Regions from separate parts of the Pseudomonas sp. GW821-FHT10B02 genome, predicted to be linked through region 3. Evidence: riboswitches for the same ligand, from Rfam matches in the RefSeq annotation. Region 3 holds a riboswitch; each other region holds the start of a gene.

Region 1 (3,275 bases), on a different contig from region 3:
ACTGATCTCTGCTGTCCACAAATTGGTAGTTTTTGTCGCTTAGAAGCTGTAATCCAGCGTCGCGAAGTACGAGCGCGGCTCACCCATCAACCACTGCTCGCCACTGTGGGCGGTGGCGGCGTAGCGGCGGTCCAGCAGGTTGTTCAACTGCAGGCCCAGGCGTACATCCGGCAGCACCTGCCAGCCCAGGTTGGCATCGACCACGGTAAAACCGGGCACCGTCTGGGTGTTGGCGATGTTGGCGTAGCGCTCATCGACATAGCGCAGGCCGATGCCGGCATCCACGCCATACCCCAGACCTTTGTTCACCCACAGGTTGGCAGTGCGCCGTGGCACATTGCTCGGCCGGTTGCCCGCACGCGACAGCGACTGGCCGCCCACGGTCTGGTCGAAATCGTCGTACTTGGCACGCACCACCGAGGCGTTGGCCGAGACCTGCCACTGGTTGGCCAGGGCCAGTTCCAGGGTCGCTTCCAGGCCGTCGGAAGTCTGCTGGCCGGCCTGCTGTTTCTGGTGGGTGATCGGGTCGTCGACCAGCAGCTTCTTCTTGACGATGTGATAGGCCGCCAGGGTCCACTCGCCACGACCGTGCCAGAACAGTTGCTTGAGGCCGAACTCGGTCTGCCTGGCTTCGGTCAGGTCGTAGTTCTGCTGGCTTGGGCTCAAGGTGACCAGGTCGCTGACGCCATCTTCACTGGTGGAATACTGGCCATACAGTGACAGTTCATCGGTCACCGCAAACACCAGCCCGGCACGCCAGTTGCCACCGTTGAGGCTGCGGTCGGTGCGGCTGTTGTCGACCAGGTTGTCACGGTCGATGTGGTTCTGGTCGCGGCGAACGCCGGTCACCAGCGACCAGCGTTCAGACAGCTGGGTGCGGTTTTCGGCGAACAGGGCAAAGGTGCGGGTGGTGCTCTGGGTCTGTGGGCGGGTCGGGCTGTTGCTATGGAAGTAGCCTGGCGCCGGGTTCCACGGATCGATGAAGTCGCCGCCGATATCGTTGTACGGTGAGTTGCTGTTGATGCCGAAGCGGATGCGGTTGTACTCGGCGCCGACCACGGTCTTGCTGGCCAGGCCGAACAGCGTGTGATCGAAGGTAAAGCTCTGGCGATCGCCGACCTGTTCCTGGTCGTGTTTGATCTCCAGGTAGCTGCCGCGCTGCAGTTGCCCTTGCGTGCTGTCCCAGGTGTAGTCTTCGGCGTTGCGCCAGTGCCGGCGGCTCTTGATGTAGTACAGCTGGTTGCTGGCGCTGATCGAATCGCTGAGGGTCCAGTCGCTGTTCAGGCGGGTCCACTCGTCGTGGTAGCGCTGCTCGTCATCGCGCACGTTGTAGTTCTTCTTGCGCAGACTGTCGCGGTAGTGGCCGTCAATCAGCGGTGTGCCGAAGTAGTTCATCGGCTCGGCGTCGCCACGTTCGTGGGCCAGGGTGAAGCTCAGCTCGTCGCTGGCGTCAAAACGCAGGGCGGCGCTCATGGCCAGGTTTTTCGAGTCGCCACGATCCACCCAGCCGTTGCTTTGCTGGCGGTTGAGGGTAACCCGGTAGCTCAGGCGCTCGCTCAGCGAACCGCCGCTGTCCAGGCCCAGTTGCTGACGGTCATAGGCGCCGTAGCCCAGGCGCAGCTGGTTATGAATCTCACCGGCGAAGGGCTTCTTCGGGATCACGTTGATCACCGCGCCGGTCGCGCCTTCACCATAGAGCACTGAAGCCGGGCCGCGGATGATGTCGATGCGCTCGACCATCCACGGGTCGACCGGGAAGGTCTGGGTGCCGGCACCGGTGTACATCCGCGAGCCGTCGAACAGGGTCATCACCGAGCCGTGGCCTTCAAAACCACGGGCCGAGAGGGCGGTGTTGCCGTTGCCCGGGGTGGCCACCGAGGTGATGCCCGGTGAACGGCTGACGGCGTCCTGAACCGTGCGATTGTTGCGCCCTTCGATCACCTCGGCACTGATGCTGCTGGTGCTCGCCGGGGTGTCCATGGCGCTGAGGTTCAGGCGCGAACCGGCTGGCAGTGGCGTGGCCAGGCTAATGGGGTCCTTGTCGCTGCTGCTGGTGATCGCCGTCGAGGGCAGGGCCAGGGTGCCGGTTTCAGCGGCGTAGGTCGGCAAGGAGAATGCCAGGCAAGGCGCCAGGGCATTGGCCGCCAGGGTTTGAAGCTTGGAGTAACGGGACATGTCGTTCCACAATCTGCTGGAAGAATGAATCCCGGAGGGAACAACGCATGGAGGAATTGCGCGCGCAGGCGCCCGCAAACCGGCCTGCGCCCGCCCACCGCGGGGTTGCCAAACGAAGCTTCAGGCCGGTCTCCGGGCTTGCGAGGGTCATGAAGGCCTTCACCTTCCCATGCCAGGGCACAGTGGTGTTTCGAAGGCTTCGCTCGCTTACCGTTGCGGGGGCAGCGCCGGACTAGTCACCTTGAGTGACGCACCGGCTTCCCGTTTCACCCTGCGCACGGCGGCGCAGGACACCTGAAACTGGCGCGCATCTGAACATTGAAAGTCTTTACAGTCAATGCGTTGCGCATTTTTGCAGGGAGGGCTGCTGTGCAGCCCATCGCCGGCAATGCCGGCTCCCACAACACATTCGTGGGAGCCGGCATTGCCGGCGATGGGGTCAGCGAAGATCTCAACGTCCGCGCTTGCGCGACACCACCGCCTCGATGTTCTTGCGCCCGATCAGCATGGGTTGCGGTTGCTGGGGTTGCTCCAGCCACTTGTACATCACCAGGCAATCGACCAAGCCCAGGCGCGCATGCCGATAAGCCCGCGGCAAGCGCCCGACCACCTCGAAACCCAGCTTCTGCCACAAGGCCACCGCCACCTCATTGCTCGACACCACCGAGTTGAACTGCATGGCCAGAAAACCCTGTTCGCGGGCCAGGCGTTGCGAGTGCTCGCACATCAACCGGGCCACACCGCGCCCACGCGCAGCGTCGCTGACCATGTAGCCGCAATTGCTCACATGATTGCCCGGGCCGGCGGCATTGGCCTTGAGGTAGTAGGAACCGAGCAGTTCGCCATCCTCTTCGGCCACCAGGGTGTGCAGCGGTGCTTCCAGCCACAGCTGACGCGCCTGCTCCTGGCTCATGGCCGGGTCGAAGGCATAGGTTTCGCGGGCCGCGACAATGGCCTGGAAGGTCGGCCAGAAGCGGTCGAAGTCGGCGGCGGTCATGGGGCGGATGGTGATCATGGCGGTTCCTGGCAAGGTGAACCGCGAGTCTGAAAGCGTTGGTGCCGGCATGCAACTGTTTGTGCATGCCGCCCTCGCCAGCGGA
Region 2 (3,275 bases), on a different contig from region 3:
CGACTCACAACTGGCGCCGAGAGCTGCGGCTGCGGCGTCCAGACGAACATCCAGATCATTGAGCTCGCTGGCCTGGACCAGGCCCAGATGGCGGCTCGGCAATTCAATCCCGGTTTCCCGCGACAGGCCGCCGTACCAGCGCAGCCCTTCGGTAAGGCTGCCTTCGAGCAACTGGGCGTGACGCAAGGTACCGACACGGTTGGCCAGTACCCCGGCAAACGGCAGGTCGGGCTGATAGCGCGCCAGGCCCAGGGCCAGGGCGCCGAAGGTCTGGGCCATGGCGGTACCGTCGATCACCGCCAGCACCGGCACATTGAAATGGCGGGCAAGGTCGGCACTCGACGGCGTACCGTCGAACAGGCCCATGACCCCTTCGATCAGGATCAGATCGGCATCGCCGGCTGCTTCCCAGAGCAGCCGGCGGCTTTCCTGCTCACCGACCATCCACAGGTCCAGCTGGTACACCGGCGCACCGCTGGCCCGCTCGAGAATCATCGGGTCAAGGAAGTCCGGGCCGCACTTGAACACCCGCACCTTACGCCCGAGGTTGCGGTGCAGCCGCGCCAGGGCAGCGGTCACCGTAGTCTTGCCCTGGCCTGAAGCCGGGGCGGCAATCAGCACCGCCGGGCAGTGGCGCGTGTCACTCATAGTTCAACGCCCTTCTGGGCACGGATACCGGTCTGGAAAGCGTGCTTGACCATGCCCATCTCGGTGACGGTGTCGGCCAGTTCGATCATTTCATCCTTGGCGCCACGACCGGTGACGATCACGTGCTGCATCGGCGGACGCGCCTGCAGGTCGCTGAGCACCTGTTCGAGGTCAAGGTAGCCATGCTTGAGGGCTATATTCAGCTCGTCGAGCACCACGAAGGTGATCGTCGGGTCCTGCAGCAACTGGCGCGAAACGGCCCAGGCCGCTTCGGCTGCGGCGATGTCACGCTGGCGGTCCTGGGTTTCCCAGGTGAAGCCCTCGCCCATCACGTGATAGCGCACCTGTTCGGGGAAACGCCGGAAGAACAGCTCTTCGCCAGTGCTGTTGCGGCCCTTGATGAACTGCACCACGCCGCACTGCATGCCATGGCCCATGGCCCGGGCGAGCATGCCGAAAGCCGAACTGCTCTTGCCCTTGCCGTTACCGCTGAGCACCAGCAGCAGGCCGCATTCGTTAGGGGCGTTGGCAATACGCTCGTCGATTACCGCCTTCTTGCGCTGCATACGGGCCAGGTGGCGTTCGTCACGCTCGGTGGATTCAGTCATCGAAGTCTCCGCAAACCACTGTCAGCCAACCTGCAACGCGCCTGGCAGCACAGGGCTGCACAGCGTTCGCGGCAAAGAGATGGCAACAGATCAATGGACAAGGCAGACGGAAAAACGCGCAGGGCTGCGGCACAGGCCGAAGAAACCGCGCATCACCCTCCGTGATGCCGTTGGCTGTTACAGGCCGGTCTCCGGGCTTGTGAGCGGGGTCATCAACACCCAGGGTCGCGCGCCTTCCCGGGTGCGATCACCCAGTGGCCATGCGCGGCCTTGACTCACCTACCGTTGCGGGGGCAGCGCCGGACTCGCACGCTATTGCGCACCCACCGGCTTCCCTGTTTCACCCTGCCAGACCACAGCCCACAGAGCACCTGAAACAAGTCGCGAAGGTTAGAGGGTTGCACCCGGAGCGTCAATGAAAGGCGCAGCACTGGCCTGGATCAATGGCGTCTTTGTCATCTTGTGCCACCCTGATATCAGTGATATCAAATAGCCATAAATTGGCTGTCTCGATTACAACGATAAAGGAGAGAGCGGCATGCAAGGCCTGATCATCAATAACCCGCGCCTGGAATTCCTGCGTCCGGCTCTGGAACGCTGGGTCGAATGCATCGACCGCTGCAACCAGACCCTGGGCGACGGCGAGGCCCCTTACTGGCACGGCGCCCAAGCGAACCTCGGCGTGCTCTCGGCCGCAGCCTGGCAAGCAGAGCTGATCACCTTGCAACATCACCAGAGCAAGAAGCAGCGTGACGAAGGTGAGCGTGAAGGTTACTGCGACCTGTACATCGCCAATCGCGAAGAAGCCGCCTACCTGCAAGCCAGCCAGCGCTGGCCACGCATCGCCCGCCTGGACCTGAACAACGCGCTGCAAGAGACTGTATTTGCCGCCCGCCAGGTGGCTGCACCCAGCCAGCTAAAAGTCGCCGCGCTGTTCGCCAGCCCCTGGAAAGCCGGGCAGCATGCCAGCCCCGAAGAACTCCAGGACCTGGTCGACGACCTGCAAAAGCACACCGCCTGTGCCATTGCCTGGTACTTCCCCTATGCCTACCGCAAGCTGCACAACGAGGCCGGGCAGTATCATCCCGGGGTTGCACTGCTGCTCAAGCAGGCCTGAACAACGGAACCTCGCGGATGTTGAGCACCTCTACTTTCAACAGAGGCCAGCTTTGCGAGGGCAACGCCATGGATATGACCCGTATCACCGTGCTGCTGATAGTTGCCGCGGGAATCAGCGGCTGCGGCGAGACTGCCCGGCTGGAGGTCAGTGACGGATTCGGGCCATCGCCTCAACTGCCCGAGCCGAACAAGACCCTGATCCCCACCGTCAACATCGCCCCGGCCATTGGCTGGCCACCAGGCACCAAGCCTGTGGCTGCACCTGGCACCCAGGTGACCGCCTTCGCCGAGGGCCTGGATCACCCGCGCTGGCTGTATGTCCTGCCCAATGGCGATGTGCTGGTCGCGGAAACCAACGCCCCGCCCAAGCCCGAGGACGGCAAGGGCATTCGTGGCTGGGTGATGGGCAAGGTGATGAGTCGCGCCGGTGCCGGCGTGCCCAGCGCCAACCGCATCAGCCTGCTGCGCGACAGTGACCATGACGGCGTGGCCGAAATCCGTACCACCTTTATTGAAAACCTCAATTCGCCGTTTGGCATGGCCTTGGTCGGCAACGATTTCTATGTAGCCGACACCGATCGGCTCATGCGCTTTCGTTACCAGCCCGGGGCTACTGAAATTACTTCGTCTGGCACGCTGGTGACCGAATTGCCCGGCGGCCCGCTGAACCATCACTGGACCAAGAATGTCATCGCCAGCCGCGATGGCAAAAAGCTCTACGTTACGGTTGGCTCCAACAGCAATGTCGGTGAGAACGGCATGGATCAGGAAGCAGGTCGCGCCGCCATCTGGGAAGTCGATCCGGCCAACGGCCAGAAGCGTCTGTTTGCCTCGGGCCTGCGCAACCCCAACGGCATGGCCTGGGAGCCGCATAGCGGACAACTGTGGACCGCGGTCAAC
Region 3 (3,275 bases):
GGCCTCTTTAAGGCTGGCCACTGCAATCGGCAAAGGATTGAGCCCGGCCAGTTGCAAGCGCTCGCAGAAGGTATCGATAAAGGCAGTGTTGGCCGCCTGCAGGTGCGAGCGATAGAACAGGATCGGCACCACCGGCTGTTCGACCTGCCACGCGGAAAACCAGTCAGCCAGATCGGCACTGGCTTTGCGCGGGTGATACACCGCCGTGCGTGGCAGCTGTTGCGGCTCGCTCCAGGGGTAATCGCGCTGCAGCCACTGGCTGGCCAGGCAATTGAACAGGTTCAGGGCATTGGCCTTGCCGCCCTGGCGCAAGAAGTGCCAGAGCCGCTCGGCCTGCTCTGCCGACACGGTACTCAGGCTGGTAAGTTCCGGGTCGGGGCGATCATCACCCGGCACCAGGATCAGCTGCACGCCACGGGCCGCCAGCTCCAGCAGTTGCTCGACACCGTAGCGCCAATAGCCGACGCCACCGTGCAGCGACACCAGAATCACCTTGGCGTAGCGTAATACCTCGTCGACATACAGGTCGACCGAGGCATGGTTCTGCACCTGCATCGGGTTGGCCAGACGCAGGCTGGGGAAATCCTCGGGCAGCTGCTGGGCGGTTTCGGCCAGCAGCGCCAGGTGTGAGTCACCGCTGCAGAGAATGACCAGTTCGGCCGGAGTCTGGCCGAGATCGGCAATACTGTCGTCCGGTACAAAACCACCGGGCTGGGTCCGCAGCAGGTGCATGGATCAGACGCTCAAGGCGGCGCGCAGGCCCGCTTCCAGTTGGGCCGCATCCAGTTCCTGGCCGATCAGCACCAGGCGCGTGGTGCGCGGCTCTTCACTGCGCCAGGCGCGGTCGAAGTGTTTGTCGAAGCGGGTGCCCACGCCCTGAATCAGCAAACGCATCGGCTTGCCGGGGATCGCCGCAAAGCCTTTGACCCGCAGGATGCCGTGCTGCACCACCAGTTGGGTCAGGGCGTCGAGCAGCAGGCTTTCGTCGGCTTCCGGCAGCTCGATGGAGATCGAGTCGAAGGCATCGTGGTCATGATCGTCGTGGTCATCGCCGTCATGGTGCGAGTCGTGGTGAGTACGCCGGCCATCGATATGCGCTTCCGATTCAGCGCCCAGGCCCAGCAGCACTTCCAGTGGCAGACGGCCGCTGCTGGCTTCGATCACCTTGACCGCTGGCGGCAGCTCTTCCTGCACTTCGGCGCGGACCTTGGCCAGGTCATCGGCGGCGATCAGGTCAGCCTTGTTCAACACCACCAGGTCGGCACTGGCCAACTGGTCGGCGAACAGTTCGTGCAGCGGCGACTCGTGATCCAGGTTCGGGTCGAGTTTGCGCTGGGCATCGACCTGGTCCGGGTAGGCGGCAAAGGTGCCTGCGGCCACGGCCGGGCTGTCAACCACGGTGATCACCGCGTCAACCGTGCAGGCGTTGCGGATCTCTGGCCACTGGAAGGCTTGCACCAGTGGCTTGGGCAGGGCCAGGCCGCTGGTTTCGATGAGGATATGATCGAGATCGCCGCGACGGGCAACCAGCTCACGCATCACCGGGAAGAACTCTTCCTGCACGGTGCAGCACAGGCAGCCGTTGGCCAGTTCATAGACGCGGCCGCTGGCCTCTTCTTCAGTGCAACCGATGCTGCATTGCTTGAGGATCTCGCCGTCGATGCCCAGCTCGCCGAACTCGTTGACGATCACCGCGATGCGCCGCCCCTGAGCGTTGTCGAGCATATGCCGCAGCAGCGTGGTTTTGCCCGAGCCGAGGAAGCCGGTAACGATGGTGACGGGGAGTTTGGCCAGTGTTTTCATGTCGATGCCCTTGGCAGGATGGCGGGCATGCGGGACGAGAGCCACAGGTATCACTACCTGGGCGCGTTCGCCACCGGATCACCCCGCCCGGTTTATGTCGGAAACTGTTCGAGGCAGGTCTCCTGGCTGACGGTGTTCAGGCCTTGGGCCTGGCATTCGCTGCGCCTTCCCGCTAGCGCCTTCGACAGCGCTGGCAGTGGCGTGGCAGTAAACATCACCGTTCACAGTTGCGGGGGCAGCCGCGGCTTGAACCGCGTTCCCTTCTTAGCTTCGGCACGCGCCGAAGAACCTCGAAAGCGCAAGGCTACGCATGCTTGGGAGGCGGGTCAATGTTTGTCGCATTATCGTTGTAGCGACATTGTTTACTCATGCATTTTCCGCAGACACTCATTATTTAAAATTCTACTTGTAAGTTACCTCCTACAATTTAACACCCCATAACAACACCTGCTCAACAGTCACAGAATAGCGACCTTAACCCGCAAACTTACATCTTCTTACAAAAACCGAATTGATAAATAAAAACAACAAATGAACCATGAGCCAACAACAGGAAGAGTCAACCACACCAGAAAGGAACTCTTGCATGATCGGCCACCATCAAAGTCCGCTGCGAGCTTTTTCCTCAAACGCCAAAAGCGTGTTCGCAGCATGAGTTCCAGTACTGCAATACGGTATTCGGACGAAAGCACGCTGTATGAACTTTCCGAATCACTAAATAGCCACCACTACGCCAGCAGCGCTCATTATCCAGCGTTTCTGGTTGCTCAACTGGGTAACGAAGCGTGTCACGCATTCAATGCAACCTGGAACAACCTGCAGCCGGACAGCTATCTGAGCGTCGGCAACGGCACTCGCGAGCGTTGCATCTGCAAGTTCGAGTACCGCCAGCGGGACAGGCGCTGGAAGACGCTCGAAAACTGCCACTTCTTTCAGACCCAGGCCCATAACCCGCTGCTGGGTGGCATTCAGCGCACCTATGCGCGCAGCGAAACGTCCTTTATCGGCTCGCCCGTGCTGCAAACGCTACTGGCAGCCGACCTGGCGCTCCTGGATCTGACCGTCGGCCATCGCGACTGGCTGGTCACCTGCCACCAGTTCCGGATCCTGTGCGATGAGCACAATGCGGGCCAGGCCACACCCGAAGGCCGACACCGCGACGGGCATGACTTTGTCTTTCAACACCTGATTCAACGCCAGTTAGTCATTGGCGGAGAAAGTCGGGTGTTTCACGAAAATGGCGAAACCGTATTCAGTGCAACCCTGACAGATTACATGGAAACCATCGTTTTGAATGACCGGACACTTCTGCACGAAGTTTCTCCGTTGCAAAAGCCTCATACCAGTTCAAATCCAGGCACTCGTGACATGTTGATTATTGACTTCGACTTGACGGAGCACTAATGAATCATTCCACTCACGCACTTCCTGCCGCCACTCTCAATATACAAAACTACATTATCGAGCAGTTT

What was found. A riboswitch is a leader RNA that binds a small molecule or an ion and turns the genes downstream of it on or off. The one in region 3 is predicted to bind cobalamin.
Region 1: it holds a riboswitch for cobalamin, as region 3 does, so the genes downstream of both, AC07OF_RS22880 (TonB-dependent receptor) here and cobW (cobalamin biosynthesis protein CobW) in region 3, are expected to answer to the same signal.
Region 2: it holds a riboswitch for cobalamin, as region 3 does, so the genes downstream of both, cobO (cob(I)yrinic acid a,c-diamide adenosyltransferase) here and cobW (cobalamin biosynthesis protein CobW) in region 3, are expected to answer to the same signal.

The regions. Positions count from the first base shown of each region.
Region 1 is NZ_JBWKNR010000017.1:2,582-5,856, forward strand. It holds gene AC07OF_RS22880 (TonB-dependent receptor) at 40-2,175, opposite strand; cobalamin riboswitch at 2,282-2,488, opposite strand; gene AC07OF_RS22885 (GNAT family N-acetyltransferase) at 2,627-3,190, opposite strand.
Region 2 is NZ_JBWKNR010000007.1:204,452-207,726, forward strand. It holds gene AC07OF_RS13115 (cobyrinic acid a,c-diamide synthase CobB) at 1-648, opposite strand, end outside; gene cobO (cob(I)yrinic acid a,c-diamide adenosyltransferase) at 645-1,256, opposite strand; cobalamin riboswitch at 1,422-1,646, opposite strand; gene AC07OF_RS13125 (hypothetical protein) at 1,795-2,373, shown strand; gene AC07OF_RS13130 (PQQ-dependent sugar dehydrogenase) at 2,442-3,275, shown strand, end outside.
Region 3 is NZ_JBWKNR010000005.1:133,229-136,503, forward strand. It holds gene cobN (cobaltochelatase subunit CobN) at 1-732, opposite strand, end outside; gene cobW (cobalamin biosynthesis protein CobW) at 736-1,803, opposite strand; cobalamin riboswitch at 1,899-2,111, opposite strand; gene AC07OF_RS10225 (2OG-Fe dioxygenase family protein) at 2,455-3,207, shown strand.